DNA from 4 places in the Paenibacillus uliginis N3/975 genome. Region 1 is predicted to be linked to each of the others. Evidence: predicted binding sites of a transcription regulator. Region 1 holds the regulator's gene; each other region holds the start of a gene.
What was found. The regulator Rex, encoded in region 1, represses fermentation and respiration genes when NADH is low (regulators of the CRP and FNR family bind a similar motif). The targets are predictions, from matches to a motif close to TTGTGAAATATTTCACAA.

Region 1 (8,322 bases):
TCAGGCCCTGTGGGGCTTGTTCCGACCATGGGATTTCTCCACGAGGGCCATGGCAGTCTGATGCAGAGAGCTCGTGAAATGACGGGTACCGTTGTGCTGAGTATTTTTGTAAACCCAATTCAGTTTGGGCCAGGTGAAGACTTTGAAACTTACCCAAGAGATGAGAAGAGAGACCTCGCTGTCGCTGAATCTAAAGGGGTAGACATCGTCTTTATACCGGAGGTACAAGAAATGTACCCTCAACCGATAAAAACGAAAGTGGCGGTATCTGAGCTGACTTCTCTCTTGTGTGGGGCATCTCGTCCTGGACATTTTGATGGTGTGACAACCGTCGTGAATAAACTCTTTAATATCGTGAAACCTGATTTTGCCTTTTTCGGGATGAAGGATGCACAGCAGGTTGCCGTACTTGAACAGATGGTCCGTGACTTGAATATGGACGTCACCATCGTACCGTGCCCGATAGTCCGGGAGGAGGATGGCCTCGCCCTCAGTTCCCGCAACGTGTATCTAAATGCAGAAGAAAGGGAACAGGCGTTGGTGTTATCCAGATCACTGAATGTAGCTTTGGAACAACTGGAGAACGGAGTCACAGCTACTGCTGGTGAGGTACGCAGATTGCTCACGGAGGTTATCTCCGGGGCGCCGATGGCGAAGATCGATTATGCTGAGGTACTTACATTTCCTGAACTGATGCCGATTGATAATGAAGCAAGGCTTGCCGAAACAGGTAATGACTGTATACTGGCGCTTGCTGTTCGTTTTGGTAAGACACGCTTAATCGATAATGCACTATTCCAAACGAAAGAGGGTAATCCTCATGTTTAGAACAATGATGAAGTCTAAAATTCACCGTGCAACCGTAACTGAAGCCAATCTTAATTATGTTGGCAGCATTACCATTGACGAGGATTTAATGGAAGCCGCTGATCTGCTTGAGAATGAAAAAGTACAGATTGTGAACAATAATAACGGTGAGCGTCTTGAAACGTATGTCATTACAGGCCAGCGCGGAAGTGGTGTGATCTGCCTGAACGGTGCGGCTGCACGACTGGTTCAACCAGGTGACAATGTCATTATTATTTCTTATGCGATGATGTCTAAAGAGGAATATGAGAATCATAAACCGACAGTTGTTATTGTAGACGGCGGCAACAAGCCGATTATAACCGAGCACCGTGAGATTCATGCAACGATTCGATAAAGTCATTCACTCCAAAATGTAACGCTTGTTTCGGGAATGAAAACATCAGCTTTAACAAAAAATGAACTCAGGTCGACGCACTGATCTCATTTTTTCACTAAGGGTGGGATGCACTCCATGTTTCAACATGTATTCGACGAAATGAACGACATGTTAGATGAAATTGTGAAGCATTACCCTTCTGCACATGGTCCCAAGAAACAGGCGCTGATTCATAACTGGAATATGTTGAAGAGTATGAGTGAAGGTATCATTGATGAATGGCTTCGGTTTGAAGAGAAGATGGCTATTTTCCGTGAGAGTGCAGCTTCATCACCGGTTTTTCCGCCGACCGAATCACCGGAAATGCAGCTGGATGCTTTCATACGCGGCCAAGGATACTACAAACTCCTTATGTTCAGACCTGCTCTGGCCCAATTTACGGTTGCTGCTGCCATATATCCGGAAAGCTTGCTGATTCGGCTCTATACGGCCATGGCTCATCTGCATTTGGGTGAGACGGTGGAGGCTTCAGGTTATCTGCTATCGATTCTCCCGCTGGCGGACGACAAGAGATTACAGGCCATGATTTATAACGCTCTAGGTTGCATACAGGTCATTAACGGGCGGACAGACAAAGCTCGGGATTATTTCACGCTTGCGATACAGAGTGACCCGACTCTTCCCGATCCGCTGATTAATCTGGAGGTTTGCCACAAGAACCGCGGGGAACTGCAGTATGGGAGTCAATTGATTTCGTTGTTATGAATATCAGTCTGTAGAAGCGATGCCCGCTCGAAGCGCCGAGTCTGTGGCATCGCCTTTTTTATGTCCATAATGTTCAAACGGCGTTACATCTGTTATGCTGTTATTTAGACTGGAATGAAAGGGATTTATACGAACATGAAATTTGCCGTATTGGATTTTGAAACTACGGGCAACCAGTCAGCCGATGAAATCATTCAAGTGGGGCTGGCCATCATTGATGAAGATCGCAGCATTTCCCGAGTGTACGGCTCTTATGTCAATCCCGGGATTCCGATTCCACCGTTTATTACAGGTTTGACAGGTATTTCGGATCAAGATGTAGCTGAAGCACCCTCCCTTGAAGAGATGATGATGGAACTGGTACCTATGCTCGATGATGTTGTACTTGTGGGGCATAATGTAGCCTTTGATTTTAATTTTTTGCAAAATGCACTCGACCGTTGTGGTTATTTACCTTTCAGCGGGCGGATACTCGATACGATACATTTTTTGAAAATATGCTTTCCTTCACTGACATCGTATCAGCTGGGGATGGTGTCGTCCTATTTCGGCCTGGAGCATGACCGCCCACACCAAGCGGACAGCGATGCGCTTGCTACCGCCTATGCGCTGCTGAAATGTCTGGAAGAGCTTGATCAACTTCCGCTGCTTACGATACAGCGTTTGAGCGATCTTTTTGCGGTTGAGGACAGTGATTTGAGTTGGTTCTTCGATGGAATGCGGGCTGATAAGGAAAATCAGGCGATTCAGGATCCGGACAACTACACGTATTTTCGTCAATTTGCTCTGGCGATCGAGGACTGGACCGATATGACACCTGCACGAGATGAAGAAGAGGTTAATCCGCTAGCCGAGCTATCCTTTGAACAGTATATGAGCCAGGTACGTAATAATTTACGTGAGACACTTCCTCAATATGAAAGTCGGGATGCCCAGGACATTATGTTCGAAGAGGTCATGAATGCACTAGAGGATGACAAGCATCTCCTGATTGAGGCTGGGACCGGTACAGGGAAATCACTTGGATATTTGCTTCCTTCCATATACCAAAGTGTGAAACAGGAACAGAAGGTAATGGTCAGCACGCATACAATCAACCTTCAGGAACAGCTTCGTGAACGGGATATCCCGCTACTCACTAAGGTAGTCCCGTTTCCATTTAAGGCCGCCGTCTTCAAAGGGAGACAGCATTATTTGTGTTTGAGAAAATTTGAACATAAAATAAATAGAAGAGATTTCAACACACCTAAAGAGGATATCATCATTGCAGCCCAAATGATCATATGGCTGACACAGACAGAAACCGGGGATGATGAGGAACTGAACCTTGGTGGACGCGGTGGGGACTTCTGGGAAACGGTATCTAGCGATTCCGATTCTTGCTTGGGACGGGCTTGCCCATGGTTCCGAAAGTGTTTCTACCACCGTGCGAAGCATGAAGCGGGTATTGCGGATGTGGTTATTACGAACCATTCCAAATTGTTTACCGATGTAAAAGCGAATCATCAGCTGTTGCCGTCGTATGAGCGGTTGGTCATTGATGAGGCTCATCACTTGGAAGATGTGGCGGGGAAGCATCTCGGGCTCCATATGAAGTATTTTACGGTGGTACACACCCTTACACGTCTCTACAAGGACAGCCGCAATGGACAGTTGCCAGCACTCCGTCAACTGCTTCAAACGTCGGCGCACGAAAAGGCGGGGGAATGGACGGTAGTCATTGACCGGCTATACCCTGATCTAATTACTGTCAAGGAGAGCTGGGATCGGCTCAGTGACCTTCTGTTCGGACTTCTTCCTGAACGCGGAGATGCTTCTGCGGGGGATGCAGGACAATTTACGCTCCGACTGTCACCATCCAAGAAGCCAAAAGACTGGGAAAGTTTGACGGAGTTAGAGAATCAGATTCACGTCACCTTGGGAGATGTCGTTCGCAAAGGAGACATGCTAACATCTGAGGTTCGGGAAGAACTGAATGATTATGGAGCAGACAGTTTGATTACGGATATTAACGGCCTCTTTAAGGACTTGGCTGCGCACCGGGAGAATCTGAAATTTTTCATGACTCTGAACGATGAAGGCGTGGTTTACTGGATGGAGGCGAACGGTAATTTTCGCAGTAAATCGCTGCAGATGTTTGCCGTGCCAGTTGATGTGAGCGGGCAGTTGAAAGAGCTGTTCTTCGATAAAAAAAGAAGTATCATTCTCACTTCTGCAACTCTATCTATAGATAAATCGTTTCAGTATATGATCGATAATCTTGGGCTGCAGGATGCTTCAGATCAGGGGCAGCTGAATACCGTGCAGCTTCCGTCACCGTTTAATTACCGTGAGCAAGCACTGTTATTAATTCCAAGGGATTTCCCAAGCGTTAAGGGGACCATGGGAGATCAGAACTTTGTGAGTACACTCGTTCAATCACTTGCAGATGCCGCTAAGGCAACTCATGGACGAATGCTGGTACTGTTTACCTCGTACCGTATGCTGCGCCAGGTGTATGATCCGCTCAAGGAAGTTCTGTCATCCAGTGATATATCCGTACTCGGACAAGGGATGGATGGATCAAGCCGAACCAAGCTGATTCGAAGGTTTCAGGACAGCAGCGCATCGGTGCTGCTTGGGACAAGCTCATTCTGGGAAGGGGTCGATATTCCGGGAGAGGCGCTGACATGCCTGGCTATCGTAAGGCTACCGTTTCAACCGCCCAACCATCCCCTTGTCGAAGCGAAGAGCGAGTTACTGCAGCAGCAGAAGAAAAATCCGTTCATGAAACTATCCGTACCTCAAGCGGTTATTCGCTTTAAGCAGGGTTTCGGGCGTCTTGTGCGAACAGCTCAAGACAAGGGTATTGTGATTGTTTATGATACCCGTGTGATTGAATCTTATTACGGAAAATACTTTTTATATTCACTGCCTGGCCCGAAAATGGAACATATGCGGACAGAGCAGATGGTTCCCCGCATTGCGGAATGGCTTCACGGGGACGAGGCGATACAATAAGAATTTAAGTTATTTATTTTGAGTTTATCATTAGGGGGAGCATGCATGAAATCGGATAAAATTTCGGAGGCCGTGGTTCGCAGACTGCCCGTATATTTACGCTATCTGAACGAACTTCATCTTCGTGAGGTTGCAACGGTGTCCTCACAGGAGCTTGGACAGAAGCTCGACCTAAATCCGGCGCAAATCCGCAAGGATCTTGCCTATTTTGGAGATTTTGGCAGAAAAGGGATAGGTTATGACGTCTCTTATTTGATCGAGAAAATCCGTCATATTCTTAAACTGGACCAGCAGATTAATGTAGTGCTTGTGGGTGCTGGTAATCTTGGACACGCCCTTTCCAATTACAACGCTTTTTTGAAAGATAATATGAAGATTGTAGCTATATTCGATGCATATACTCCCAAAGTCGGCACTAAAATCAACAATTTAGTCGTTCAATCGATGGAAGAATTGACGGCGACTATTAAGGAGTTCGGAATCCGGATCGGGATTATTACCGTTCCTGATGTCGAAGCACAAGATGTGGCGGATAAACTGATCTCATCCGGTATTGAAGCGATTCTGAATTTTGCGCCAACGATCTTGAAAGCTCCTCCGCACATCCGGATTCATACAGCTGACTTCACGACGGATTTGCAGAGTCTGGCTTATTATTTGGATAACGGAAAGGAAGATGCCGATCATGACGAAGCGTAAATGGATGATTAAAAACGGAACCTTTGCTGTACTTCAGAACGAAAAGCCGGTTCTGCGCGGATATATGGTCATCGAAGACGATCTCATTACCTATATCGGTGAAGAACAACCGAAGGTTGAGGAAAATATGGAGATTATCGACGGCACACATCTGTTTTTCATGCCTGGTCTTATGAATACGCATGGTCATACGGCTATGTCGCTTCTTCGTGGATACGGGGATGATCTGGCACTTCAGGTATGGCTGCAGGAGAAAATGTGGCCGATGGAAGCGAAGTTTACAGCTGATGATGTATATTGGGGTACCTCGTTGTCTGTGATCGAAATGCTGAAAGGCGGCACGACGACCTTCCTCGATATGTATGATCATATGGATCAGGTAGCAGCCGTGACTGAGCAGTCCGGTATGCGGGGGGTACTTACTCGCGGTGTAATCGGTTTGTGTCCTCCAGATGTTCAGAATCACAAGCTGAAGGAGGCTACAGCATTTGCGAAGGACTGGCACGGTAAAGCTGATGGACGTATCACAACGATGATTTCGCCTCATGCGCCTTACACATGTCCTCCGGATTACATCGAAAAGTTTGTGCAGACTGCTTACGATCTGGATTTGCCAATTCACACCCATATGTCAGAAACAGTAACTGAAGTCGAACAGAATGTTCGGGATTACGGGTTGCGGCCAGTAGCTCATCTTCAAAAACTTGGCGTCTTCTCACGCCCGGCGCTTGTTGCGCATGCAGTTCATTTAACGGATGAAGAGATTGAGATTTTGGCGACTCATAAGGTAGCGGTATCCCACAATCCGGGAAGCAACCTGAAGCTGGCAAGCGGTGTCGCCCGGGTACCGGAACTGCTTAAAGCAGGAGTTACCGTATCACTGGGTACGGATGGTCCTGCGAGCAACAACAATTTGGATATGTTTGAGGAAATGAGACTCGCTGCTCTTATTCATAAGGGTGTCAGTGGCGATCCAACAGCAGTCCCTGCTGTTGAATCACTTCGTATGGGAACAGAATATGGAGCGAAATCATTATTCTTAGACGGTGTTGGGACGCTGGCTCCCGGAATGAAAGCGGACTTTATCGCGTTAAATACCGATCAGGCACATTTTCTGCCACATACGGACTTTATCTCGCATGCGGTTTATTCAGCGAGTGCCAAGGACGTGGAGCATGTGTGGGTAGATGGTAAGCAGGTCGTCAAAAACGGAATTTGCCTTACATTGGATGAAGAAAAGATTCGCCGTGAAGCCCAAAGTGCGTTCGAGCGGCTGTTGACCCTTTAGGGAATAACAAGGGAGCGAGGAACGCAGATTGAAGAAAAAAACGAAGTGGATACTTCTCAGCATTTCCGGTTTTCTGCTCATATTGCTGTTTATTCAGATTTATTATTCAAATGTAATGTCTGGTAAATGGTCGGAAGAGAACGCGGCTATCAAGGCTGCTCAGCAATATGGCGGTTTGATGAAGAAAGACAAAACTTATAAATCGGTATGGGATAAAGAGAGCATTTACTGGGTCGTTACCGGTAAGGATACGGAAAACCAGGATATCATCGTATGGGTGAAGTTTACGGAAGAGAATAAACCACTGGATGGAGCCGAAGCTGTACACAGCGAACCTCTGAGCGGTGGTATATCGGAAGCTCAAATGCGTAATCAGATCAAGAGTGACCTGCCTGGTTCGGTAATCGAAAGACTTGTTCTAGGTATGTATGAAGGAGAATACGCATGGCATCTGTTATACCATCTAAACAATGAGACGAAATACCGGTTTTATCGGTTTCAGGATGGAAGTCAGATCGGTGAAGACATTATTCTACCCAATCAATAACAAAATTTAACACTCCATCAATAGGCGGAGTGTTAAATGACAAGATTATGTGTAAGCGTTTACAAAAAATCTTGATAAAATAGTTTTAAATATTTTCACAGACTCGAATGAAAAAAGTATATAAGATGTGATATACTCATATTTGTATTAACGAGGCGGATTCGTGTGTATAGATATATGTATTATTGATGTATCAAACGTGATACATCAATAATATACATCATATAACAAGGAGGAAATACATTGAAACTACGCATTGTTCCTGTCGTTCTGACGGTTGTTATATCGGCATCGGTGCTTTTTGGCGGTTGGTTTCTGTATCGGCAAATGGCTCTTCAGAATCCACTGGCCAATGTGGTATCACAGTATGATGGAGTGAACAACTCTCAAATAGATATTAAACAGGATACAGTCACTTTGAAACTTGATTTAGAACCAGAAACGAATTTACGGGGTCTGGTCGAACATATAAACAAGGAAGGTAAGTCGGTTGTCGGTAAACGTACATTGAAGCTTGAGGTGGAAGATCACTCGTCCGAGCGACTGAACCAATGGTGGGATGAGGCTATGTTATCAGTAGCCGAAGCGATGGATAACAAGCAGTACACCGATATACAGTCATCTTTGGATGAACTGGCAAAAAACTCACCTACTTTGAAAGCAAACGCTCAAATTGATGACCAGAACGTATATGTAAGTTTATCCGACGGCAAGTCAGGTAAGTTCATAATTCTACCACGCCAACCCGGCAAAATGGAGGTGTGGAATCATGCCTAAGTGGTCCAAGGAAGTATTGATTGGCTTCATCCCTGTGCTGTTCGTATTCCTTGCATTCAT
Region 2 (8,322 bases), 2.5 Mb from region 1:
TACGACATCGGCATCGTACCGCTATATGTTGTGTTTGGGGAAGACTCTTTCAGGGACGGAGTGGACATTACACCTTTAGAGCTATATGCCAAGGTTGAAGAAACAGGTAGCCTGCCGAAGACTGCTGCACCGTCGCCTTCTGATTTTATTGCTGCATTTTCTCCGTTTATCGAGCAGGGAGACGACATATTATTCTTGAGCCTTTCATCAGAGCTGTCCTCTACTTATCAAAATGCCGTCATCGCATCTGAAGAGCTGCCATCAGGCCGGGTAACCGTGATTGATTCGCGCAACCTGTCCTGCGGGATCGGACTTCTGGTTATGAAAGCGGTCCATGCTGCTAAAGAAGGTTCTACGATTCCGCAAATCGTGGATCTGGTGAACAGCTATACGGATCAAGTGGAATGCGAATTTGTCATTGATACACTTGATTATTTGTATAAGGGTGGACGCTGCTCCGGCATGCAAAATGTGATTGGAAGTTTACTGAAGATCAGACCTGTTATTAAGGTTGTTAACGGCGGCATGATACCTGCTTATAAAGTTCGGGGCAAGAAAGAGAAAGCTTTGGAACAGATGTTGAGTAATGCGCTGGATCGCGTTCAAGATATGGATAACGACCTTATTGTCGTTGTACATACTATGGCTGAATCGGAAGCACTCATGCTTAAAAAAGCTCTTCAAGAAAAGACAGGCGCAAGACAAGTCAGTATTTCCACTGCAGGCTGCGTAATTAGCAGTCACTGCGGTCCACATACAGTCGGACTTATGTATACCAAGAAACCAAGCTGATACGAGCCAATAATAAACGGCAGTCTGCTTTGGCGAAAGCCTGCAGAACTGCCGTTTTATTATACAGCCGGTTGATCATTTAATACCGATGCTTCCCGAATAGCTTTTGATATGCATTGAATTTTCCCCGGCGCCAATGGTTCCATTTACTTCTTCGTCTGTTTTTTTCGTAGTTGTGAGATTCGCTAAGTTAACGGTTGTATCTCCCTTGGTATTTTGCACTGCTACTTCCAAGCTGGCTGGTGCGGTATGATAATCAACTTGAATATCACCAGTTTTTGTTTCAACGATCAGCTCACCTTTTTCATCTACCCTCTTTATAACGATTTCACCACTCTACTTTGCGACTTCCTGACCAGCAATCCGGCCGTAAGTAATAATATCAGAAATGGCATTTCCGCCCAGACGGTTCGCACCATGAACAACGCCTGTCACTTCTCCAGCAGCGTACAGTCCCGGAATAACCGTGCCTTCTGTCGACAGAACATGTGCTTTCGTATCAATGACCAATCCACCCATTGTATGATGGACCGACGGAACCGCTTTTTGAATATAATACGGGCCTTTTTCCAGCGATACCAAACCGCCACGATGGTTGTAATCAAGATCCTTGCCTGTCTTCGCATACTCGTTGACTTTGCTTATAGTCTCTTTCAATGTTTCTACATCTACCTTGAAGAAATTAGCTGCATCTTCAATCGTGTCAGCCTTATAGAGCATTCCCTCTTTAACTAATTGATCATACTCATCTTGGTGCACTTCGATCGTCTTGCCGATATCGGCGATTTCCTGATTCCAGAATTGGTAAGCGTAACGCCCTTCTTGTGCTAGAATAGCCTTAGATATGACATCGCGTCGTTCCAATTCCTCTACAAACCGTGTTCCCCCTTGGTTAATCAGTATCGCACCATCAAACCGAGAATCGGCCACAAGTGAGATTACACCTGTAACAGGGTCACAGATCGGATAGGTTTGAATATTCTCCATATTCGTAATATCTGCGTTAACTGCTTGAGCCATAACAATCCCGTCACCCGTCGTCCCTGGCGTGTCCGTAGACATATAGCTCTCATCCAACTCAGGATTATATTTCTTACGCATCTCAATATTAGAACCAAATCCACCGGTCGCTATGATAACGCCTTTGTTCGCATGGAAGGTCACCTTTTGACCATTTGTACTCGCATCAACGCCAACTACTTTACCGCTCTCATCCGTTAGTAGTTTCTCAGCTTTCATGTTCGTCTTGATCTTAATTCCAAGTTCTTCGGCCTTGGTCTTGAGCTTCGTAATCAATTCCGCTCCTGTATGGCCGATAGGAATAAGTGCACGCTTGCGGGAATGTCCCCCGAACTGGAAGAGGTGATCGGATAAAAACTCCACTTTTACCTCGTCACGTAACCATTCGGCTGAACCCAGTGCTTGCTCGGACAAAATCTTCACGATTTCCGGCTGGCCTAGATTGTCGCCACCCTTCATCGTATCCTGATAATATAATTCTGGGCTATCATCGGTAATGCCAAGTGCATGCTGAACCCAGTTGTCAGGAGCATTCATCTCCCCACCGGAGATCAATGTGTTACCGCCAACGGTCGGCATCTTCTCCAGAATAACTACGCTTTTTCCGGCCTCTGCTGCTTCAAGCGCTGCACTAAAGCCGGCACCACCCGCGCCGATCACGACGACATCGTATGTTTGCTCCGACTCTTCGGTCTGTTTCGCATCAGCTGTTCCACTGCCTGCCACCAGCGCAATTCCCGATTTAACAATCGCATCCTGAATTGCATCCAAATACCCCTTGCTCGTCACACTAGATCCGCTAATAACATCTACATCTGCACTATTTGCCTGCATGACATTTTCCTTCAAGTGGGTATATACAGGCTCCGATAGAACTTCATTTTCCTTCTGCTCCAGAACCTTCACATCCATAATTTTTTCATCCGTAAAGGTTACCTCAACTTTAATGTCACCGTGCTTACCACTACCTACCCCAATGGCCGTCGTCGTACCATTCGATGCTTCCTTTGCGTTTTCTTTCGAGCCGCAAGCGGCCATCGTAAATACAAGTGCCAGCACCATAATAATGGACAATACTCTACCCGCGTGTTTTCTCATAGTTCCTCCCCTGATACTGATTGTACTAGTATTTTTGACATTGTGAAAAAAGGTACAATGTGTATTATAGGCTATGCATCTCCAAAAGTATTTGCACATTTCGGATTTTATTTATACATTTTGGACAAGTGATACTTCTCATTTAAAGATGGAATGCAACATGATGTAATAAAGACATGCACTCAATACAACGAAAAATTACATTATATGCCGGAGGATGCTTTCTCTTACTATTCCTTGCGTTGTTAGGCTCCATATACATAGAGATGGAACGAACGGTCGTCCCACTCAACGAATCACTGACACAGCAAATCGTCAATGCCCGGAGCGAACAAATATCCTATTGGTTTCAGCAGCGGATTGGAGAAGTCGAAATGCTCGCCACCCTTGCTTCTGATCACCACTGGACTCGAGAAGAGCTGTTACGCGAAAGTCGCAAGCTAGAGCAACGACGAGGTCATGACTACGAGTCCATTCGGATTGTTGATCTCAAAGGAAACTCTTGGACGTCGGATAGCAAGTCTTTCTCTATATTAACGCGAGACTATTATAAAGAACTGATTTCGTCGGATGCTCCTTACGTTGTAAGTAACGTTATTGTTTCTAGAGCCAACAAAGCAGAGATTGTCGTTATTCTATACCGTATTGGACCGCTAGTAAATGAAGATACAGCTTACATCGCAGCCGCCGTTCCTATCGGTAAAATGAAAGAAATCGCCCAAGACATTTTGGTGTATGACGGCAGAGGGTGGCTTATCGTCAATTCGGAATTTCCAGAACTGGAAGATTCCAGAGCTAACATGGCTACCTTTACGGCTTCGATTGCCGGTGTTCCGGGCTGGAAGCTCATATTCCAAGTGCCGAAATCCCAGCTTACCCAAGGTATGACGAAGACCCAGCGGTCGGCTCTTATGGTAGGAACTGTAGTAGGTATCTTCTTTTTGATTCTCGTCCTATTGCTGGGCTCCTCCATAGCGAAGCCGATTCAGGCGCTGCGTCAATTGATGAGACAAGTGGAAGACGGTGACTGGAGCGTGCGTTCTAACGATAAGCGACGCGATGAGATTGGAGAGTTAGGGCGCAGCTTCAATCAAATGCTCATTAAGCTGTATCAATCCCAGCAAGAAAAGAAGGAAATGGAGCTGCAGATGATTCACGAACAGATTAAGCCCCATTTTCTGTATAACACACTGGATACGATTCAATGGATGGCTGCAAGTCATGACGCAAATGATGTGGTGGACATTGTAGAATCCTTAAGCACGTATTTCCGGCTTGGGCTCAGCAGCGGCAGTCAATTTGTAACACTGGAACAAGAATTTCAACATGTCGAGAGCTACTTAAATATCCAATGTGTTCGGTATGATGATATTCTGGATTACGAATTGAGCTATGACAAGCATTTGGAACAACAACAGATCATTCGGTTCATCCTTCAACCACTCGTTGAAAATGCGATTTATCACGGAATCAAGCCGCTGACAAACCAGAAAAGTAAAATATCAATTCGTGCATATAAACAAGGGGATCAACTGATCGTCACCGCCCAGAATAACGGAGTAGACATTCCTAAATCCAGGCTGGCATCACTTCAGGAGACGTTGCGGAACGGAAAAAAAGACAGAAACGAAGAGATCGGATTCGGTCTATATAGTGTCAGCCATCGCATCAAACTTGCTTATGGTGAGCTTTACGGTTTGCAGATCAGTAGTGGACAAGGTATAACCTGTATGACGATAAATATACCGCTTGGAGGTAACAAATCATGTGGCAAGTCCTAATCATGGATGACGAGAAAATTATCCGTAATGGCTTACGGAAATATATCCAAGAGAGTCGGCTGCCTTTTGAACCATCAGGAGAAGCAAGGAATGCTGCTGAGGCGCTGTCTCTAATCGAGCAATCTACACCAGACGTATTACTAGCGGATATTAACATGCCGGGTTTGAATGGCCTTGATCTGGTCCAACTTGTAACGAGTCGTTATCCTGACATGGTCGTGGTGATCATTAGTGGGTACGATGATTTTAAATATGCGCAAAGAGCCCTGCAATTGCATGCTTATGATTACTTACTGAAGCCGGTACCCAAGAGCGATCTAAACCGAATACTTGCTAAGTTACACGATCACTTGTGCAGTCTTCATCCTGACGAAGTTACGAAGCTCAAGAAAGAGATGACACAGGAATCGCTCCCGAATTCCTGTGATCTCTCGCCAATTATGGCGAAAATAACAGAATATATCCACTATCATTACAATGATCCGGAACTGGCCGTACCTCATGTAGCGGAGTTATTTCATATTAATTCCAATTACTTGAGTAAACGAATGAAAAAAGAGGTTGGAGTATCTTTTCTGGAATATTTGACTGAGCTTCGCATCTCGAAAGCGAAGGAATTATTGGATAACTCCATGCAAAATATCAAAATCGGTGATTTGGCGATCAAAGTAGGCTATATGAATCAATATTATTTCAGCCGCCTGTTTAAAAACCGAGTAGGAGTGTGTCCGGTAGATTATAAAAATAGTACCAGAATGAATATGTATTGACTATAGAGATACTGGTTGACTTGGCATAATAAACAGGCTCATAAAACTGCTGATTGGGGCAATGCGGAGCAGCATACCTTATTTAATACCAATGTTTCCTGAATGACTTTTGAGATGCAATAGATACTCTCCAGCGCCAATCGTTCCATTTACTTCCTCATCAGAATTCATTGTAGTTGAGAGATTCGCCAAGTTAACCGTTGTATCTCCTTTAGTATTTTCTACTGCTACTTTCAAGCTGGATGGTGCATTTTGATAACCAACTTGAATATCACCCGTTTTTGTTTCAACGTTCATTTCACCTTTTTCATCGATCCCCTTTAGAACGATTTCACCATTTTCAGAAAAAACATTCCAAACGGAGCTGATTGTATTGTTAAAATAAAGATCATTAGCCTTGGCAACTACGTCTAAATTCCTAAATGAGCTATTGTTTACGGTTAAGTCTCCAACAATTAGATTAAAAACTCCTGAATCTGCTTCAACTTGATTGAATTTCACATTACCCGCTTGATTTTTAACGGTTAGCTTTTGGGTGGCTAACGTATGAATATCGAGATCTCCTTCTTTATTGATCAATGTAACTTGTTCTACTGTATTTTTGGGCACTAAAATCGTGATGGTTCCCTCTTTTTCAAAAGTAAAGGCCGATAACGCCCCGCCAATTTGTTTATTTTGTTGAATGATTAATTTATGATCTTGATGAGTTACTGAAACAGGAACTTTCTTCTTATCCTTCTGCTTACCATTAATGTCTACATGAACTTGATTGTCTGTCGATTCTTTCACTTCAATATCCCATGAATCATTCATGATTTCGATGCTCTGAACTTCTTCCGATGGGAGGTGTTCTGTGATCTCCAACTTTTTAGATCCAATTTGCGAAGTAATGTAAAGTACTCCTACCAAAGCAATTACCGTTAATAACCAAATCCATTTATTTGTTTTCATGACTACCTCTCTTAAAGATCTATTCTATCAATTTTACGATATGATAGATAAGCCACGGCTAAACCAAACAAACCAAAAATAGCAGGAACGCCGATAAATTGAAACATCGATACAGAGCTGCCGCTTCCATCCGAAACCATCGCATTAAGCAGTGTTCCTATGATTACAGCACTAGTAATTGTTGTTGCAGTAGACTTTTTACGCATACCAAAATACAAAGGAATAAGGCTTAAGCCAGCTGTCATCGCTGAAGCGATTAAAATCGATGGAATGGTAGCCAACATTTCTCCCATCGACACGGGTGTTTCGAATAAATGAAGCGTCGGATTCAATACGACTGTCAATCCTTCAATGATTAATGTGGAAATCACTACACAAGAAAAACAGAAGCTAAGAACGATCATTAACTTTGCTTGAATCACTTTTTTGCGTTGCAAGGGATACGTAAATAGCAATTGAATGGTTTTGCTCCTATATTCGTCAATCACTAATCTCGAAATGATGATGCTTGAAAAAACGACAAAGGTAATGCGAACGAAGATATTAGCCAATGACATGAATTCTGTAAAATTTGAAAACATAGGTTCATTTTGAGCGTTTGCCAATAAAGCCATTCCGGCTACCATTCCAAAAATAATAATCATACAAATCACAGCTCTTGCACAATACCCTGCTAGATTGTTTTTCTCCCATTCTAATCTCATAAGTTTAAACATGTTGTCTGCCTCCGTCGATAAGATTTAGGAAATACTCCTCTAAATTGCTTTCTTTTCTGATTTCCGACATTTTAACTTCCTTTATTAATTTTCCATGATTAATAATTCCGATCGTATCCGCAATCGATTCCATCTCTGAAACAATATGACTGGAGACTAAAATTGTCATACCGTACTCATTCTTTAGCTTCAGTAAAAGCATCCGAATATCTTTAATTCCCACAGGGTCTAAACCATTGATGGGCTCATCTAAAATCAAAATTTCCGGCTTTGTAATTATGGCTCTGGCAATGCCTAACCGCTGTTTCATTCCTAATGAAAATTCATGTATTTTTTTATCTCCCACCCCTTGTAAACCAACGATTCCTAACACTTCCTGAATCCGATTCTCGCCATGATACTGTGCGTATTCACAATGAAACTTTAAGTTTTCAGCTGCGGTTAGACGTTCGTAAAAAACGGGGTATTCTATGATACTGCCGATGTTTTTTAAATATTGATAAGACGTATGTGATATCGGTTGATTTAGCACCAATATCTCACCTGATGTGGGCTTCACCAAATTTAGAATCATTTTCATAATCGTCGTTTTCCCTGCACCATTCGGTCCTAAGAAACCGTAAATTTCACCTTTTTCGATATGCATCGTTACATTTGAGACCGTTTCGGTACCTTTATAAGATTTTGATAATTGATTGATTTGGATCATGGTATCCATTATTCTGTTCGCTCCTTATTCCCGCTTGGATTTGACATTCATAGGATAAGGCTTTTACGCTCGATTATAGATAGCAATATCACCAACAGTCCTTTAACCTTCGTAAACGGTTCTTTTTTGACCCTTTCCAAATAAAAAAGAAGTGCCAGCAGCCATTTAAGAAATAGCTTCTAGCACTTCATCATTTTCAGAAACCTTTAGTTCAGAAACTCACTCCCCCTTAAAGCTTCCATCTTTTCAATCGTTTCCTTCTGCAATCTTCTTGAAACGGAACAACTCACATCATCATCAAACAAAATAAGTCTATTCTTTTTATCAATCGATCGAATGTTAGCTAAATTAACGACAAATGCTCGATGGCAGCGGAAGAGGCGTTCATCATAATCGACAATTTCATTTAATTCAGCATAAAAATCAAGGACTTTAGATTTCGTGATTAAACGTATTTTATGTGCAATTTCTATGGTCTCGAAATA
Region 3 (8,322 bases), 1.4 Mb from region 1:
TATTGGGAAAACGAAGGCTTGACATGTAGCGCCTCAACAATAATTTAGAGGAATTTCCCTAAGCAAGCCAAAAATAATGTTATAATTTGGATTGTACATACACACCTTGAGTGGGCGTATTTCCTCCTTGTGAAGGAGGTGGTGCGATGAACATTTCGTTCGGTGAAGTAATAACCTTCGGGATCTTCCATTAGGCCTCAATAACGGTAACGACCCGGATGATTCTCCATTTTAATTCAAAATGAGGTGCAGGCATGAACGAAATCAACTGCAAGAGCGAATTCATTACAAGAGTGGAACAGATGTTGGAGCATTATCAAAGTCTCTATGACGGAAATGGTCCGTATGTTTTGAATGATCAATTAACGGCGGATCAAATAGAGGAATTTGAAGCCGCGGCAAAGGTAGTGCTGCCGCAAGATTATAAGGATTTCCTGCTTCATATCGGAAATGGCGGCAAACAAGGCCATCACGGCAGACCGTTTCCTCTGTCTCTATCGCACGCGAAGGATTGCATTGAATCCAATCTAAATACCACTATTGGACTTGAATATATGAGCCTTCCCTTTTCCTTGGAGAGCTGCAATCGATATTTTGGGGATGGCTTTGAAAACATTGATGAAGATCTTGCAGATGAAGAATATGATCGGATGGTTATGGAGGCTTTGCACGGAACGATTACGCTGCATAACGATGGTTGCGGTTATTATATCGTCATGATTGTGTCAGGCGAGCATGCGGGCAAGCTTTACTACATTGATACATGTCATGGGCAGGGTACTTATCCGGTTAGCAACTCATTTAGCGATTATTATATCAAGTGGTTAGACCGTAAAATAACGGAGAGGCTGGCCCACCTGGAACATAACGACAAATTTTCATGCGTCATTACCAAGGTGAAGTTGGGCGGAAGCGTTAGGGATTTGCATGTACGCAAGGATCAGTATCATTATTCGTTTCAGTTTGAATATTTTTATCCAGGCGACTTTGTAAGGGAAGGCGGATACTCGGAACATACCCGGGTTGGTGATCGGCTCGTGGTTTCCTTATATATGGAGCATAAATCCTGGATGCCTTTGGAGCTTGAAAAAATAGAAGAACAGGATGAACGCGGGGCACTTCAGCCGCTTACCGTCATTGGCGAACGGTCTGAGCATATTGTAATTGGACGGGTGAACCGGTTGTTTATGCATGATCCAGGCGAAAAGTGTTTTCCGTTATATGTGGAAGGGCTGGAACAGGAAGTTTTGGTGAAGGGGCTTAAAGAACTCGTTGTTTCGGTAGGGGATGTTTACAAGATAAAAGGGCAGTTGAACGGGAATGTTTATAGGATTATGAGATGATGCGTAATGACGATTGAACTAGGGATTTGGAATATGAACGCGTGATAAAATAAGACATTCTCCATGCTACGGCATCATGTGCAAGCTTCTTTGCATGTGACGACGTAGCATTTTTTTGCCTGTTCATATTCAGTTTATATTGTCGTCATGAGGAGTGGCAGGAGAAGATGAGAGTGAGACAACAAGAGGAAAAGAAAACGGGGAATGGAACGAGAACAAAGAAAGTGCGAAACATTTTACTTAAAATCGTAGGAGGCAGCCCAATAAAAACAAGAAACGCTTGGACCATGATAGGCCCAAGCGTTTCTTGTTTTGCCGTATGAAAGATGCAGCCTATAGCTAGCTTATTGTGCTTTTACAAATTCAGCCGATTGTATACCAGCTTGGCGACCGAAAATAATAATCTCCGCAACAGAGTTGCCGCCGATCCGGTTTTGGCCGTGCAAGCCGCCTGTAAGCTCGCCTGCTGCATACAAGCCAGGAATGACTTCGCCATCTTTATTCAACACTTCTGTGTTCGTATTGATTTTCACGCCACCCATGGTGTAGTGAATACCAGGGGCAATTTTGATGGCATAGTATGGTCCACTGGACAAGTCGTTGTCCATTGCAGTTGTTCTGCCGAATTCGGCATCCTTTTTATCCTTCACTGCGTTGTTCCATGTATCCAGTGTGGTTTGGAGCTGATCTGCGGGAACACCCATTTCTTTGGCTAATGCCTCGATCGAATCGCCCTGAATGACAAAGCCCATTTTTTCATACTGCTGAATCGCTTTAGCGCGGGACTTTACGCCGGAATCAAATACAAGATAAGCCGATTTTTCAGGCAGTGTATTGATTGCAGCAGTGACATTGTCACGAGTGTCCAGCTCGTTTGCGAAACGTTTACCCTCACTGGAAACTAGGATCGCTCCTTCACCGCGAACCGCTTCCCCAATGAGATAGGATTTCTCTTGCTGCACTGTTGGGTGAACCTGGATTTGATCCATATCGACCGTTACACCGCCGAGTTTTTCAATCATTTTGATGCCGTCACCGGTGCTGCCTTCTTGGTTTGTTGTCACAAGACCTTTCAGATCGGAGCGAACCTCGGCAATCATATCCATATTGGAGCCGTAACCGCCGGCTGTTACAACGACAGCATCTGCTGTAATGTTTTTCTCATCAGTCTGGTTGAAGGTGACTTTGACGCCATTTACTTTGCCGTCTTGTTCCGTAATTTCCGTTACATTAGCGTTCACGAAAAGTGGGATTTCTTGTTCTTGTATGTTTTTTAGCAAACCGTTAACAAGGTATTGTCCTACCGCTGAGCCATCTTCAGGACGGTGTGTACGCTTTTCGCTCATACCGCCTGTAATCGTAATATTGTTCAACCGAATCCCAATGGAATCCAGCCAATCGATCGCACTTGCTGAATTGTCAACGAAGAAACGAAGCATCTCTTTGTCGTTTGTATCATGACCGCCTTTTAACGTCTCTTCATAAAATGAATCATTGCTGTCGTTAATGCCTTGCTCTTTTTGGAACTTAGTTTCAGAAGCGTTCATACCCGAAGATGATTTTGTTGTATTCCCGCCAGCAAGCGGCATTTTTTCAAAAATAACCGGGTTCATGCCTTTTTCTTTTGCCTCAAGTGCAGCAGACATACCAGCGCCACCTGCACCGACAATGATAATATCATATTTATCTTTTAGTTGATCGATTGGTGTATAACCGGCTTGAGACGCTCCCGAAACGGCTTCCGTTTCTTTGGTCTCTTCTTTTTTTTCATTGCCCTGACTCTGGTTTTGGTTCCCGTTGCCACATCCCGCGATCGCGAGCATGAGAGAGAGAACGAGAATAAGCGTTGTTGCTACGTTCTTTTTCATGTTTGACCCTCCGCTTTATATGTCTGTTATCTAGATGAACGTAAAGAACCCAACAAAAAAGAAGGGAGTAACGGAGAAATTGAGAAGTGGAGGAGCGTGAGCGTCGCCTTTGTTCTCCTAACTTCAAATCTTTCACGGTTACCCCCTGTCTGCATCGTTAGTCTTTTAGGTTCACTTCATTTTAATATACTATCAGCATATTTGTTGTGAATTGTTTCACAATAGTTGTTGAATTTTGTCGAATCGTCTTCTATACATTCCAAATACATCATCAATTCCCCTGCATATCCCTAATAGAAATAGCATCAGCCGTGGATTCAAAGAGACATTATCCTAGAATCATAGTTGAAATGGAGGATAAGAAATGTCAAAATCTTTTGGAAGAACTATGAAGACTTTTGGTATCATTGGATTGTGTCTTGGGGTGTTTTATTCATCCTTACGCAGGTAGGAGTCGAGATTCCAGTTGTGATCGGTACAATCTCTTATGAAGGTATGGCGGCTTCTCTCTTTTTACTGATTGGTTCGCCGCTCGTGCTGCTCGTCATTGGTATTATCGTTTCGCTGTTCAACTTGGGTGGTAAAAAGTAGCTCTGTATCGTGCTCAAGCCAGTTACTGAAGATAGGAAAGAATTCACACCACTTTCGAGACGCTTGCAATAAAAAACTACCGTTTGGTAGTTTTTTTGTTGCGACAACATTATAACTCTTCAACTACTACTGTACTGCCAAAATCTTCACTAAACAGGATTTCAATTAATTTGCCTGCCGTATATTCGGGTGTTTGTAGTGGTTTGAAATTTACAGGTGAACCTTAACGGACTCAGGTTCCGTTATATGGAGCGATTTCGTCTATTAGAGTGAGGTAACGGACTGAGGCAGCTATTTTCGCTTGTTTAAGCGGAATCGGGTATGTTTTGTGGAAATAACGGATTCTCAGTCCGTAACGATTGCAAATCTTCTCAATTGTAGCAAATAGCGGAATGTAAGTCCGAAATGCGCTCTGTCCGGGTTTTATCTCTATTTTCACACTGTGTGCAGCTTCCAGGGCGCGGTGAGGCTTTGCATGTAATTACTTATCGATTAACGGTAATCAACTAGTTTCAAAAATTTATTTTGGATTGGAGCCTTGTCTTTAAAGGATCTTTTCTTCCTATTATTGAAACAAAGATATAAGGTCAAATTTTTGAGGGGGAAAAGTAATGTTTATAAAAGCAGAAAGATTATTAATACGAACATTTGAGTTCAAAGATTGGGAAGCTGTCCATGAGTATACATCAGATATCAATGTTATGAAATACATACCCGAAGGGGTCTTTACTGAAGAAGATACAAGAGACTTTATAAATAAAAACATTGGTGAAAATGCTAAGAACTTTCCTGTGGTATTAATAGATGAAAATATCCTGATTGGTCATATTGTTTTTCATAAATATTTTGGTGAACATACGTATGAAATTGGTTGGGTGTTCAATCCTAAATATTTCAACAAAGGGTATGCTTCTGAAGCAGCACAAGCTACATTGAAATATGGGTTTGAGAAAATGAAATTACACAGAATTATAGCTACATGTCAGCCACAGAATACCCCATCATATCGAGTGATGGAGAAGGTTGGAATGAGAAGAGAAGGCTTTTTCAAGAAGTGTATACCACATGGAAATGAATGGTGGGACGAATATTATTACGCTATTTTAGAAGAAGAGTGGAAATAATGGAGGGTTCTAATGCGCTTGAGCCTATTAATCTATAGAAAATCTGGAACCGAAATATATGCGACTATTTTGGTATGGATTGGTGTTTCCCTTTTCACCACCCAACATTGTAACAATTTTAACATGTAATTCTAGTTATTTTTATTTACTGGAAAATTATAGTTTGTTAGCTTCGGGGCAAGCCCTGAAATGATCCGACGGGTCACAAACATGTAACTCATTTTATTGTCTGGAACCCCTTACTTTACTACAATAAGAGTAAGTACGACGGTTCAGGGAAAGGGGCGAAGCGATTGAACGAGAGCCAGAAGTATCAGGTTATCCTCCACGGAATGACAAGTAACAACGTGTCAAAGACGTGCAAGGAATTCGGTATTTCCAGAACTCTGTATTACCGCTGGTATAACGCCTATATGCAGGATGGAATGGCCGGACTTGGCAGCAAGGACCGCAGACCGGTGATGCCGAATCAGGTGGACAGAACAACGGAAAAGATTATTTTGCAATATGTGGCACGTTTTCCCCAGGATGGGCCCAAGCGGATCTACTATGAATTACAGGACGAAGGAGTACGGACGGGGGAATCCGGCATTTATAACGTACTACGCAGACACGGGCTAAACCGGAGAGAGGATCGGGAGCGATACGCCAGGGAGATCAAGGCCAAGAAGAGAACAAGCCGGGGAAAATCAAATTCTGCCGGAAACCAGGTGAAGCAGCAAAACCCACTGGACTACAACATGAACAATTCGGATCATGCGAGGCCCGGCTATATTTGTTTTCAGACCATCCAATACATAGGCAAGTTTCCGAATGTAGGGAAGTTATACCAGTACATCAATTTAGACTCCTATTCGCGACTAGCGCTGGTGAAGCTGTGCAATCAGAAGTCAACGATGCAACTTATTGATTTTATGCGCTTTAAGATCATGCCATTGCTGAGAACCTTTCATCTGGAGATCGATAATCTGGTAACCAACAAAAGCCAGGAATTCTCGACAGCCTGGGAGCGGGGAAACCACATGTATACAGAATATCTGCACAAGCACAACATTAACTCCGTTACCTATGGCGCCGATCATCCCGAGGTATTTCAGCCTTTGCATGAATTCACTACGGTTCTGGGAAAAGAATTTTATAAACCGGTTTGGCACGAGGGAAGAATAGATTCCTTTGACACGTTGGAGCAGCGCTTAAATGAATACATGAATTACTATAACTATACCCGTCCTCTCGGGGAGGGGAACAACCAAGGTAAAATCCCTTCTGACATTGTGCTTGATTTCAGAGGGGTTCAGGAGCCATTGCCGCTCTGGTTGTATACAAGGAGATGAGGGATATGATCAGGGACGGTGAAAAAATCGGGATCGTAGGTGCGGGAATCTCCGGCGTGACCCTCGCTTATGAATTGGGCAAGAAAGGTTACCGCCACGTGACGATTATGGAACAAGGGGACCGGGTTGGCGGCAAATGCCACTCGATCGAGTACAAGGGGAAAACCTATGAAATGGGCACCTTGATTGGTCTGCCGTCATACAAAATGACGATGAAGCTAATGGAGGAGTTTGATCTGCAGGATAAGGGCCCTCTGCTGGATCGTGGATTTTTCAACAGGGACGGGTATACAACCTCACAAATTCCTGTAGAGCAGCTGTCGGACTTTGCCAGAGAGTTCAAACATCTTCCGGAGCTGCTGGGTCGCTATGAATTCATTAAAGCCCCGGGGTTTGCTAATATTCCGCTGGAGCTATGCAAGCCTTTTGCCGCCTGGTGTGATGAAAACGGGTTGTTTGTACTCAAACAGGTGTTTATGCATTATTTCAGCGCATTTGGTTTTGGTAGCATCGATGAGGTCCCGGCGGCTTATGTTTTGAAGCTGCTTAATTACGATAACCTCATGTCATTTATTGAAATCACTCATATGATTTCCTGGCCCCAAGGGGTAACGGAGCTTGTCAAGCGCATGGGCGATCAGGCTTCGGATCTGCGGCTTACGTGCGGGGTGAATCGTATTGACAGGGAAGAGCCAGGCAGAGTCAGGGTTGAAACCGATCAAGGAACGCTGTACTTTGACAAAGTAATTTATACAGCCTCACTGCGGGATTTGCCAGACAAGGTGGATATGGCTCCTGAAGACCGTAAGCTGCTGGAGAGTATTATTTATGAGCGGTTTCGAGTTTACGCCTACAGGGTTGACAACATGCCGAAGCTGTCAGGTTACATTCCGGGTAATATGGGACCAGGACGCAAGGGCCAAATGATGGCTTGGTATCACAGATGGGCGGATCTAGCAGAGACGGATCTGATCACTGTATATGTGGCGGAAAGCGAAAGCATGAGTGATTCCGAAATGCGGGAGAGCATCGAGGCTACGCTTGCCAGTCTGGGGGGAGAAAATATCCGGCTTTACATGATGAAGTGCTGGAATCATTTTCCCCATGTGGACATGGACGCCCTTCAGAGAGGCTTCTATACACAGCTTGAACATATGCAGGGAAAATACGGCATCTACTTTGCGGGAGAAATTATGAATTTTCCTACGCTTGAGAACTGCATCATCTATGCCAAATCTTTGGTCGAACGGTATTTCTGACCTGCTGCAGCTTGTGTTATTCTGCAATATTTTACTTTCAAGTTTTGTTTACACTATATTGTAATGAATTCCATGATTCGCAAGCGGAGTTGCCGTGAAGGTAGCTCTACTGAAAAAGTGTAAACCTACCTTTAAAGCAAAGTCCGCGGGCCCTTGTCCTGAAAGGAATCTCGGGATTTGATGCTTATTCCGCCAAGCGCTATATTCAAGGCAGATAGGGATTGCATCATTGCAAAAGGAGGGTTATGCATGTTTTTTTTCGAAGCGATGCCTTGGTACTCGGTCTTGATGTGGTTTGTGGTGCTCGGGGGTTTAATGCTTGTGAATGAATTGGCGCGGATGAGCAAATGGGTGTCTCTGTTTCTCTTTCTTGTACTGCCGATCATTCTGACTGTTGCGGTATGGCCGAATACAGCGGGGGAAGGCTCTAGCGTAGGAACCTGGTTCCATTGGGTCAAAGTTTATTCCGCACTGGCAGGTTGTCTTGGTTTTATGGCCTTGAGGTACATTAAAGGGTGGGACAAGAACAAGTACGTCTTGATGTTCCCAGCTTTCATTCTCGCTCTCAATATTCTTGAAGCGGTGATCCGCGATTTCCAGGTGTACAGTTTAAATGGAATTGTGGACGGCGTCATGATGATCGGCGGACCATGGAATATTATGAACGGAATCGCCGGTTTGCTGAACATTATTACTATTTCCGGTTGGATGGGCATTATGGTAAGCAAAAACCGGTCCAAGGACATGGTATGGCCGGATCAACTTTGGTTTTGGATCATTGCTTATGATATCTGGAATTTTGC
Region 4 (8,322 bases), 2.4 Mb from region 1:
TTTTCGTAACGGAGATTCAGACCTGTTTTGATTCCCGGGCCTACAATAAGCGGAGCCTTCTTAATATATTTAAGGCACATTTCTTCCACCACCCGCACCAGCGGCGGAACCACCGAAGAAACGATAACCCCTTCTATTTCGCTTATCAATATTTTAGACATTTGAAACAAATTATGAATCAGTACTCCGTACTCATCTACTGTCGATTGACGCGAGGTACTAATCCGGAAATGATGAAGGAGTTCCTTTCCTTGATAAATACCTAATACAATATTTGTGTTTCCAACGTCTACAACCAAAATCATGATGTTCCGCCTCCTTTCTTGGCGTTTAAATCTAAGCTGATGTCCAGACTGTTAAAAGAATACGTCAACCGTCCTACGGAAATAACATCTACACCCGAAGCTGCTATCGTGCGTACGGTCTCAAGCGTTACATTGCCGGAAGCTTCAATTGTAACATGAGGTGCATCGGTTTTAATCCGGTGTACGGCTTCCGCCATCATACCCGGATCCATATTATCAAGCATAATAATATCCGCTCCGGCTGTTAAAGCTTCCTGCACTTGCTCCAAGCTTTCCGTTTCAACCTCGATCTTCATGGTATGCGGAATATTGCTACGCGCACGGCTGACCGCTTGAGTGATTCCCCCGGCTCCCTTAATATGATTATCCTTGATCATTACCGCATCATACAAACCGAACCGGTGATTGGCTCCTCCGCCCACACGCACTGCGTATTTCTCCAGCATACGATGGCCCGGAGTTGTTTTTCGGGTATCTACCAGCCTTGTCGGCAACCCCTCAAGAGCATCCACAAATGCCCGTGTCTTCGTAGCAATGCCCGATAGTCTCTGCAGCAGGTTAAGCGCAAGCCGCTCTCCAGTCAGAATCCGGTGTGTACTGCCCTCAATCTCAGCCAGCACATCCCCCTTATCCACCCACTGACCATCCCGGACATAGGCCTTAAAGGAAAGGCTCTGATCCACAATGTCAAAAACGAGTTCCGCGACTGGTATGCCTGCCACAATCCCCGCCTCTTTAGCATGGATAATTGCTTTCGATTCATGCCCTTCAGGGATCGTTGTCATTGTGGTGATGTCGCCTGATCCGACATCTTCTTGAAGCCAAGCCCGGATATTGTCCACCAAGCTCTCATTATATCCATTAAACATCATCACTGAATTCCTCCGTCATTCCTTGATCCCAAACATGAACAATGTGCTTGCGCCATCCTTCATTATCCCGCTGTGGGAAATCCTCCCGGTAATGGGCTCCCCGGCTTTCCTCACGACGCAGCGCACTCTGAATGACCAGCAGAGAGCTCGTGAGCATGTTCGCGAACTCATATTCCTCCCGTTTCGTCAGTTCGGACTGAAACAGCGGCAGCTGACGATTGAGATCGTCAATTGCCCGCAGCAGGGTATCCTTACTGCGTCGCAGGCCGGCATACCGAACCATAACTTTCTGCAGTTTCAGCCGGCGTTCAACAATCGCCTGAGACGGCGCTTCCTTACGCTGCCAGCTGAAAGACAGCGGTACTGGCTCCGCAGGAGTCTCCGGAAGCTGTCTTATCTGGTCCACAATCCTCCGCCCATATACTAGCGCCTCAGACAGAGAGTTACTCGCCAGCCGGTTGGCACCATGTACGCCGGTGGACGATACTTCCCCGCAAGCAAATAACCGGGAAATACTGCTCTCGCCGTGCAAGCCAGTCTTGACGCCCCCCATCATATAATGCGCTGCAGGGGACACGGGAATCCAATCTGTGGTCAAATCAAGTCCGTAACGCATACACGTTTCATATATCGTCGGAAAGCGGTGCTTCACCATCTCCGGCGATTCATGCGTTATATCGAGATAGACAAACGTCGACCCTGTCTCTTCCATTTCACTGACAATGGCCCGGGCAACGATGTCCCGCGGAGCAAGTTCGAGCAGTTCATGGTATCGGTCCATAAAACGTTCGCCTTTGATATTCCGCAGATACGCACCCTCACCCCGAACTGCCTCCGAGATTAGAAACCTTGGTGCGCCCGGATAGCTGAGCGCCGTCGGATGAAATTGAATAAATTCCATATCCCTAATCTCAGCCCCGGCACGATAAGCCATAGCAACTCCATCTGCTGTAGCTACCTCCGGGTTCGTTGTGTAACGATACAGCTGCCCTGCACCCCCGGAGCATAACACCGTCGCCTGGCCCCGTACAAATACACGGCTGCCATCCGGCATTTGCACCAGGGCTCCCAGGCACTCATTTTCCCGAGTAACGAGGTCAATAACAAAATGATCATCCCACACAGTCACATTAGGAAGGTGTTCCACCTGCTTGGAAAGTGCACGGACAATTTCATAACCTGTCGCATCCCCGTTCGCATGTAGAATGCGCCGGTGACTATGTGCCCCCTCCTTGGTCAGAGCAAGCACCCCGTCCTCCACATCAAACATAGTACCTAACCGGATCAGCTCCTGAACACCGGCCGGGCCTTCATTGACCAGTACATCTACAGCAGTAGAAGAACAAAGCCCGGCTCCAGCCAACAAGGTATCCTGCCGATGATACGCCGGAGAATCATCCTCTGCGGTCACCGCAGCAATACCACCCTGGGCATAGCGAGTATTGCTCTCCAACAGTGTTTTCTTGGTAATCAGCAGAACTTTACGGTCAGTGCTTCCTTCAATCGCTGTGTATAATCCGGCAATACCGGAACCGACCACAATTACGTCCGTCTCTACTACCGGCAAATCCTGCAGATCAAAATCGATCAAATATTGCGGTATCACGTGACTCACCTGTCTTTAGCGAAGAGTAGCGCATGCTACTTGACTTGTAGCATGCGCTCTAATGAAGTTCTGGCTTTTTCCGCGACAACCGGCGGCACATAGATTTGAGGTTTCATCGTTTCCAGACATTTGACCAACTTTTTAAGATTATTTACTTTCATGTTAGGACACACGAGAAACTTGGTCGCAAAATGGAACGATTTGCCCGGACTATCCAGACGGAGCTGATATCCGGTTCCATCTTCGGTGCCTACAATAAACTCCTTACAGGAGGATTGCTTGCAGTATTCCAGTATAGCGGTGGTGCTGCCCACAAAATCTCCCATTGCAACGACTTCCGGACGGCATTCCGGATGAACGACAAATTCGGCATTCGGGTATTTGGCTTTCATCTCCACAACATCTTTAACGGTCAACATGTCGTGTGTGTTGCAGTAGCCTTCCCAAATAATGAGCTTCTTGTCGGTATGCTTTTGAACATAATGCCCTAGGTTTTTGTCAGGGACCCAAATAATTTCATCAGAATCAACAGACTGGATGACCTTTACTGCATTAGAAGACGTACAGCAGATGTCCGTCTCAGCCTTGATTTCGGCGGATGAATTAATGTATGTAACGACCTTGGCGTTCGGGTGCTGTGCCTTCAGCTTACGCAGTCCATCGACGTTGACCATATCCGCCATGGGGCAACCCGCACGCTCATCGGGTATAATAACTGTTTTGTTCGGTGCAAGAATTTTCGCACTCTCTCCCATGAAATGAACACCGCAAAATACGATGACATCCGCATCCGTCTGTGCTGCCTTTTGGGCAAGCAAGAAAGAGTCTCCCCGGAAATCCGCAACCTCCTGTATCTCATCCCGCTGATAATAATGCGCCAAAATAATGGCATTGCGTTCTTTCTTCAACTGCATTAATCGTTCGCGCAATTCACGGTTTTGTTCCGCTTTACGCTCCAGCGCCAAAGCTTCCACGAGCGACCCTCTCCCCTTGTGTATTACGGCCTGCATGACCGCTGCTGAACCAGTACTTCAAGATGCTCTTATCCCCTTGTGAAAGTAAGCACCTTTTGTTTATCACCTAATGTACACAAGGTTCGAAAGACTGTCAATGTGACAAGAAGCACAAAAAGAACCGGAAAACGAATGATCGTTCTCCGGTTCTTTGTTTTTATTCGTCATGCGATGTTTTTATCGCTTTAATTATGATAATCCGCCGCCACCGTTGTCCGAACCACCCGGAGGTGTTTTGCCATCTGGATCTTTACGTTCAGAATCCTGATGATCCGTCGGACTGTTCTGGATCTCTTCGTCAGAAGTCGGACGCTCGCCTTCTTCTTTGCCTTGGATCCGGACGCGAACATCACCAATGTTGTCGATAACAGGCTCTCCGTTCTCGGATGGTCCTTGACCGCCTTCTCCTGAATCTTTTCCACTCAGTGCACCTGTTTCGATCAATTGCTTGATCTGCTCAAGTTCCAGTGTTTCTTCTTCAAGGAGTGTATTGGCAATTAAATGAACTTCCTTGGAATGCTCAGTGAGCACCTGTTTACATTTTTCATAACAATCATTAATGAAGCGCTGCATTTCCTGATCGATTTCATAAGCGATCTGGTCACTGTAGTTCTGCTCATGTCCGATGTCACGGCCCAAGAACACTTGACCTTGCGAGGTTCCGAACTGCATTGGTCCGAGCTTCTCACTCATACCATATTCCACAATCATGCTGCGGATAATACCTGTTGCTTGCTGGAAGTCGCTGTAAGCACCGGTTCCGATTTCTCCAATGAACAACTCCTCCGCTACACGGCCGCCAAGCAACCCGGTAACGCGATCCAGAAGCTCTTGCTTCGTTACAAGCATGCGGTCTTCCTTCGGCATCATAATAACATATCCCCCAGCGCGTCCGCGCGGAATGATTGTTACTTTATGCACCATGTCAGCATGCTCAAGGAAGTAACCGACAATGGTATGACCTGCTTCGTGGTATGCCACAATACGTTTCTCGCGGTCACTGATAACACGGCTGCGTTTCTCCGTACCTACGATAACGCGGTCAATCGCTTCATCCACCTCACGCATGGAGATATCTTTCCGGTTACGGCGTGCAGCAAGCAATGCCGCTTCGTTCAAGAGGTTCTCCAGATCAGCACCGGTAAATCCGGTAGTCCGTTTCGCAATGATGTCCAGTCTAACATCCTTCGTCAACGGCTTGTTACGTGCGTGTACTTTCAATACCGCTTCACGGCCCTTCACATCCGGACGATCAACCGTAATCTGACGGTCAAAACGACCTGGACGAAGTAACGCTGGGTCGAGAATATCCGGGCGGTTCGTCGCAGCTACGATAATGATTCCTTCGTTAGCTCCGAATCCGTCCATTTCAACGAGCAATTGGTTGAGTGTCTGCTCACGCTCGTCATGTCCGCCGCCAAGTCCGGCACCACGCTGACGACCAACCGCATCAATCTCGTCAATAAAGATGATACAAGGCGCATTTTTCTTTGCATTCTCAAACAAGTCACGAACACGGGATGCACCGACACCGACGAACATTTCGACGAAGTCAGAACCCGATATACTGAAGAATGGCACTCCTGCTTCGCCTGCGACTGCACGAGCAAGGAGGGTCTTACCGGTACCCGGAGGGCCCACGAGAAGTACACCTTTAGGAATACGGGCACCTACTGTGTTAAACTTCCGCGGATCTTTCAGGAAGTCGACAACTTCAATAAGCTCCTGCTTCTCCTCATCCGCTCCCGCTACATCCTCAAACGTAATCTTCTTCTTCTCTTCATTATATAGACGGGCTTTGCTCTTACCAAAGTTCATTACCTTGCCGCCACCGCCCTGTGCCTGGTTAAACAGGAAGAAGAACAGAACAAACATAATCACGAGCGGAATAAAAGAAGATAACAATGTCAGCCAAATGCTCTGACCTTCCATTTTCTTAACGGTAAATTGGATCTCGTTATGATCACTCGCCGCAACGAGTTCTTCCATCGCAGCATCCGTAGCCGGGATATAGGTCGAGAAGTTCTCTAATTCCTTCTCGCCCTTAGGCGTATTATATTTACCGGTCACAAGATAAGCATAACCGTCAAATTGAGCTGTTATTTCTTTTATGTTGTTGGCCTTAATTTCCTGCCGCAGTTGATCATACCTAGGGGTATCGGCTACTTCGTTACCATTGGTAACGAATTGAACAATGCCCACCACGACTAAAAATAAAATCAAATAAAAACCAGAATTCCGGATGAACCGATTCATCCCCTACCTCCTCTCAAAGACACATAAGATATTTTACCACAGCCTGTCTGACCATCTCAACAATGCGGGATGGAGCAGTGATCCGTGATCCGGCGTAGTATTTAGTTGCTGTAGATTTCCGGTTTCAAAATCCCGATGTATGGGAGGTTCCGGTAATGCTCGGCATAATCGAGTCCATATCCTACGACAAACGCATCCGGAAGAACAAACCCGGCATAGTCTGCCTGCAGGTCTACAGTCCGGCGTGCCGGTTTATCAAACAGGGTCACCACAGCAATCGACTTGGCTTTACGGTTCTCAAGCAGGTCGATCAGGTAGCTGAGCGTCAGACCGCTGTCGATAATATCTTCGACAATCAGAACGTCTCTGCCTTCAACGGATTCATCCAGGTCTTTAATAATTTTAACTACACCGGATGATTTCGTAGAAGCACCGTAGCTCGACACCGCCATGAAATCCAGTTCCATCGGTACCGTAATGTTTTTAACCAAATCTGCCATAAAAATAAACGCACCTTTGAGAACACAAATCACCAAAGGATCGCGTCCCTCATATTCTGCGCTGAGTTTTTCCCCTAATTCCTTAATCTTAGCCTGTATTTCTTCTTCGCTGATGAGCACTTCCTGAATGTCATTCTGCAACTGAGCGAACCTCCTACGTGTTTATACTATGAAAGTGTAAAACGGGCCATTCCCATTTTACGCTTTCCCCGCATTCACGAGTTCCATGCGGAGAATACATGTTGTATGCCGCCCAACGGCAGCGTGAACAGAGCGTCTTACACCCGGAATCCATACGATGCTACCTGAGCCATCGCACACCATGGGGATCATGGAACGTACAGAAGGAGGGATTTTCTCATCAATGAGAATATCTTTCACCTTTTTGCTGCCGTTTAATCCCATGACCTTCATCTTGTCCCCGGGTTGCCTGCAGCGTACGGTTAAAGGGAAAAGTAGCTGATCCGCATCAAAGGAAGCTTCTCCTGAAGCCAGCTTTATGCCGTCCCTCATTTCCTCTCCATCCACAAGCGCAAGCTTTAAAATTTTTCCGATTTCCGGCAGAACCAGATCCGGTCCATCGGGGGAATCCAACTGATATATGTACTTCCCCTGTCCTACAAGCGGCTTAGGGCAAAAGCTTACCTCTCCGTATTCACGGATACAGGTTAATCCTCCCCCTAAATCCAGTCGCCAATTGGTCCGGCGATCCTGCAAAACTCCTTGGCGGACCGTTTCAATCTTAACGAAATCCGTATTTTCCTGGTCTGCCGACAGATAATTTAATATTAGTTTAATCAAACGCCGTTGTAAAGCAACATGTAAGCCCAAAAAGGAAGGTGCGTCAAAAGACGTCCTTCCATCGATCTCCCTAACAAGAGAGCGGTAAGCATCCTCAGCAGCAAGCTCCATGTAATCATCTTCCTCACCAGTCACTTCAGCTAACTGGTTAAGAGAAGAAGAAATCTGTGTATTGTACTGCTCCAAGAAAGGAAATACCTCCAGTCGAACTGCATTGCGGCGGTATTTTGTCAGCATGTTGCTATAATCAATTGCATAGGAGTAACCACATTGATCGCATAACTCAATCAGGTCCGTTTTGTTAATACGAAGAAACGGACGGATCAGTTCCACATTTTTTTGGGATCTTTTGATTTTCATACCGGCCAGGCCCGATGGTCCGGTTCCCCGCAGCAGACGCATGAGTACAGTCTCTGCCTGGTCGTCTGCATGATGGGCCAGTGCAATGGATCTCGCTCCATATTTCCTTGCCGTTTCAAACAGGAATTCGTACCGTTTGTCACGCGCCGCTTCCTGTACGCCTTTTCCGCTTGATTTCATATAGGCCGGCACATCAATATAAGCTGTTTCCACAGGGATGCCCAAACTTTCGGCGAGCCTTTGTACCATGACTGCCTCATCGTCAGATTCCTGACGGAATCCGTGATGTACATGGGCGCAGATCAGCTTAAGCGGTATACGCCGACTTGAAATCTCATGGAGAACGTGCAATAGAGCCACCGAATCCGGACCGCCGGAAACAGCCACAATGATTGTGTCTCCTTCATCCCACAGTTGCTTCTCGGTTGCCACATCCTCAACACGTTCAACTAATGATTTCAAATAATCCTGCTCCAATTTCATTGTCCCCTTTTTATGCCGGTAAACAGGCTGTATATCGCAGGTTCCATGAGACTTCCATTTAAGTTCGAAGGAACAAATAAACAGCGCAGGCTAAGATAATGAGTGACATGACAAAAGAATTTTTGA

Region 2: a site for Rex is predicted at 2,951-2,968, ahead of B9N86_RS05950 (flavocytochrome c). Genes of this name have one in related genera too.
Region 3: a site for Rex is predicted at 3,416-3,433, ahead of B9N86_RS24215 (flavocytochrome c). Genes of this name have one in related genera too.
Region 4: a site for Rex is predicted at 3,894-3,911, ahead of nadA (quinolinate synthase NadA). Genes of this name have one in related genera too.

The regions. Positions count from the first base shown of each region.
Region 1 covers NZ_LT840184.1:3,797,899-3,806,220, reverse strand. The annotation lists gene panC (pantoate--beta-alanine ligase) at 1-828, shown strand, start outside; gene panD (aspartate 1-decarboxylase) at 821-1,204, shown strand; gene B9N86_RS17945 (tetratricopeptide repeat protein) at 1,322-1,951, shown strand; gene dinG (ATP-dependent DNA helicase DinG) at 2,087-4,951, shown strand; gene B9N86_RS17935 (redox-sensing transcriptional repressor Rex) at 4,997-5,650, shown strand; gene B9N86_RS17930 (amidohydrolase) at 5,637-6,938, shown strand; gene B9N86_RS17925 (cell wall elongation regulator TseB-like domain-containing protein) at 6,967-7,485, shown strand; gene B9N86_RS17920 (hypothetical protein) at 7,729-8,262, shown strand; gene B9N86_RS17915 (AAA family ATPase) at 8,255-8,322, shown strand, end outside.
Region 2 covers NZ_LT840184.1:1,268,139-1,276,460, reverse strand. The annotation lists gene B9N86_RS05960 (DegV family protein) at 1-792, shown strand, start outside; gene B9N86_RS30740 (DUF4097 family beta strand repeat-containing protein) at 868-1,119, opposite strand; gene B9N86_RS05950 (flavocytochrome c) at 1,129-2,910, opposite strand; gene B9N86_RS05945 (sensor histidine kinase) at 3,153-4,691, shown strand; gene B9N86_RS05940 (response regulator transcription factor) at 4,676-5,461, shown strand; gene B9N86_RS05935 (DUF4097 family beta strand repeat-containing protein) at 5,540-6,412, opposite strand; gene B9N86_RS05930 (ABC transporter permease) at 6,424-7,128, opposite strand; partial or broken gene B9N86_RS05925 (ABC transporter ATP-binding protein) at 7,175-7,846, opposite strand; gene B9N86_RS05920 (response regulator transcription factor) at 8,044-8,322, opposite strand, start outside.
Region 3 covers NZ_LT840184.1:5,162,944-5,171,265, reverse strand. The annotation lists gene B9N86_RS24220 (SMI1/KNR4 family protein) at 255-1,343, shown strand; gene B9N86_RS24215 (flavocytochrome c) at 1,688-3,211, opposite strand; gene B9N86_RS24210 (hypothetical protein) at 3,557-3,802, shown strand; gene B9N86_RS24205 (GNAT family N-acetyltransferase) at 4,414-4,926, shown strand; gene B9N86_RS24200 (helix-turn-helix domain-containing protein) at 5,220-6,260, shown strand; gene B9N86_RS24195 (FAD-dependent oxidoreductase) at 6,266-7,519, shown strand; gene B9N86_RS24190 (DUF5692 family protein) at 7,769-8,322, shown strand, end outside.
Region 4 covers NZ_LT840184.1:6,247,785-6,256,106, forward strand. The annotation lists gene B9N86_RS29030 (type III pantothenate kinase) at 1-305, opposite strand, end outside; gene nadC (carboxylating nicotinate-nucleotide diphosphorylase) at 302-1,177, opposite strand; gene nadB (L-aspartate oxidase) at 1,167-2,783, opposite strand; gene nadA (quinolinate synthase NadA) at 2,819-3,757, opposite strand; gene ftsH (ATP-dependent zinc metalloprotease FtsH) at 3,986-6,052, opposite strand; gene hpt (hypoxanthine phosphoribosyltransferase) at 6,154-6,693, opposite strand; gene tilS (tRNA lysidine(34) synthetase TilS) at 6,751-8,196, opposite strand; gene B9N86_RS29065 (serine/threonine protein kinase) at 8,255-8,322, opposite strand, start outside.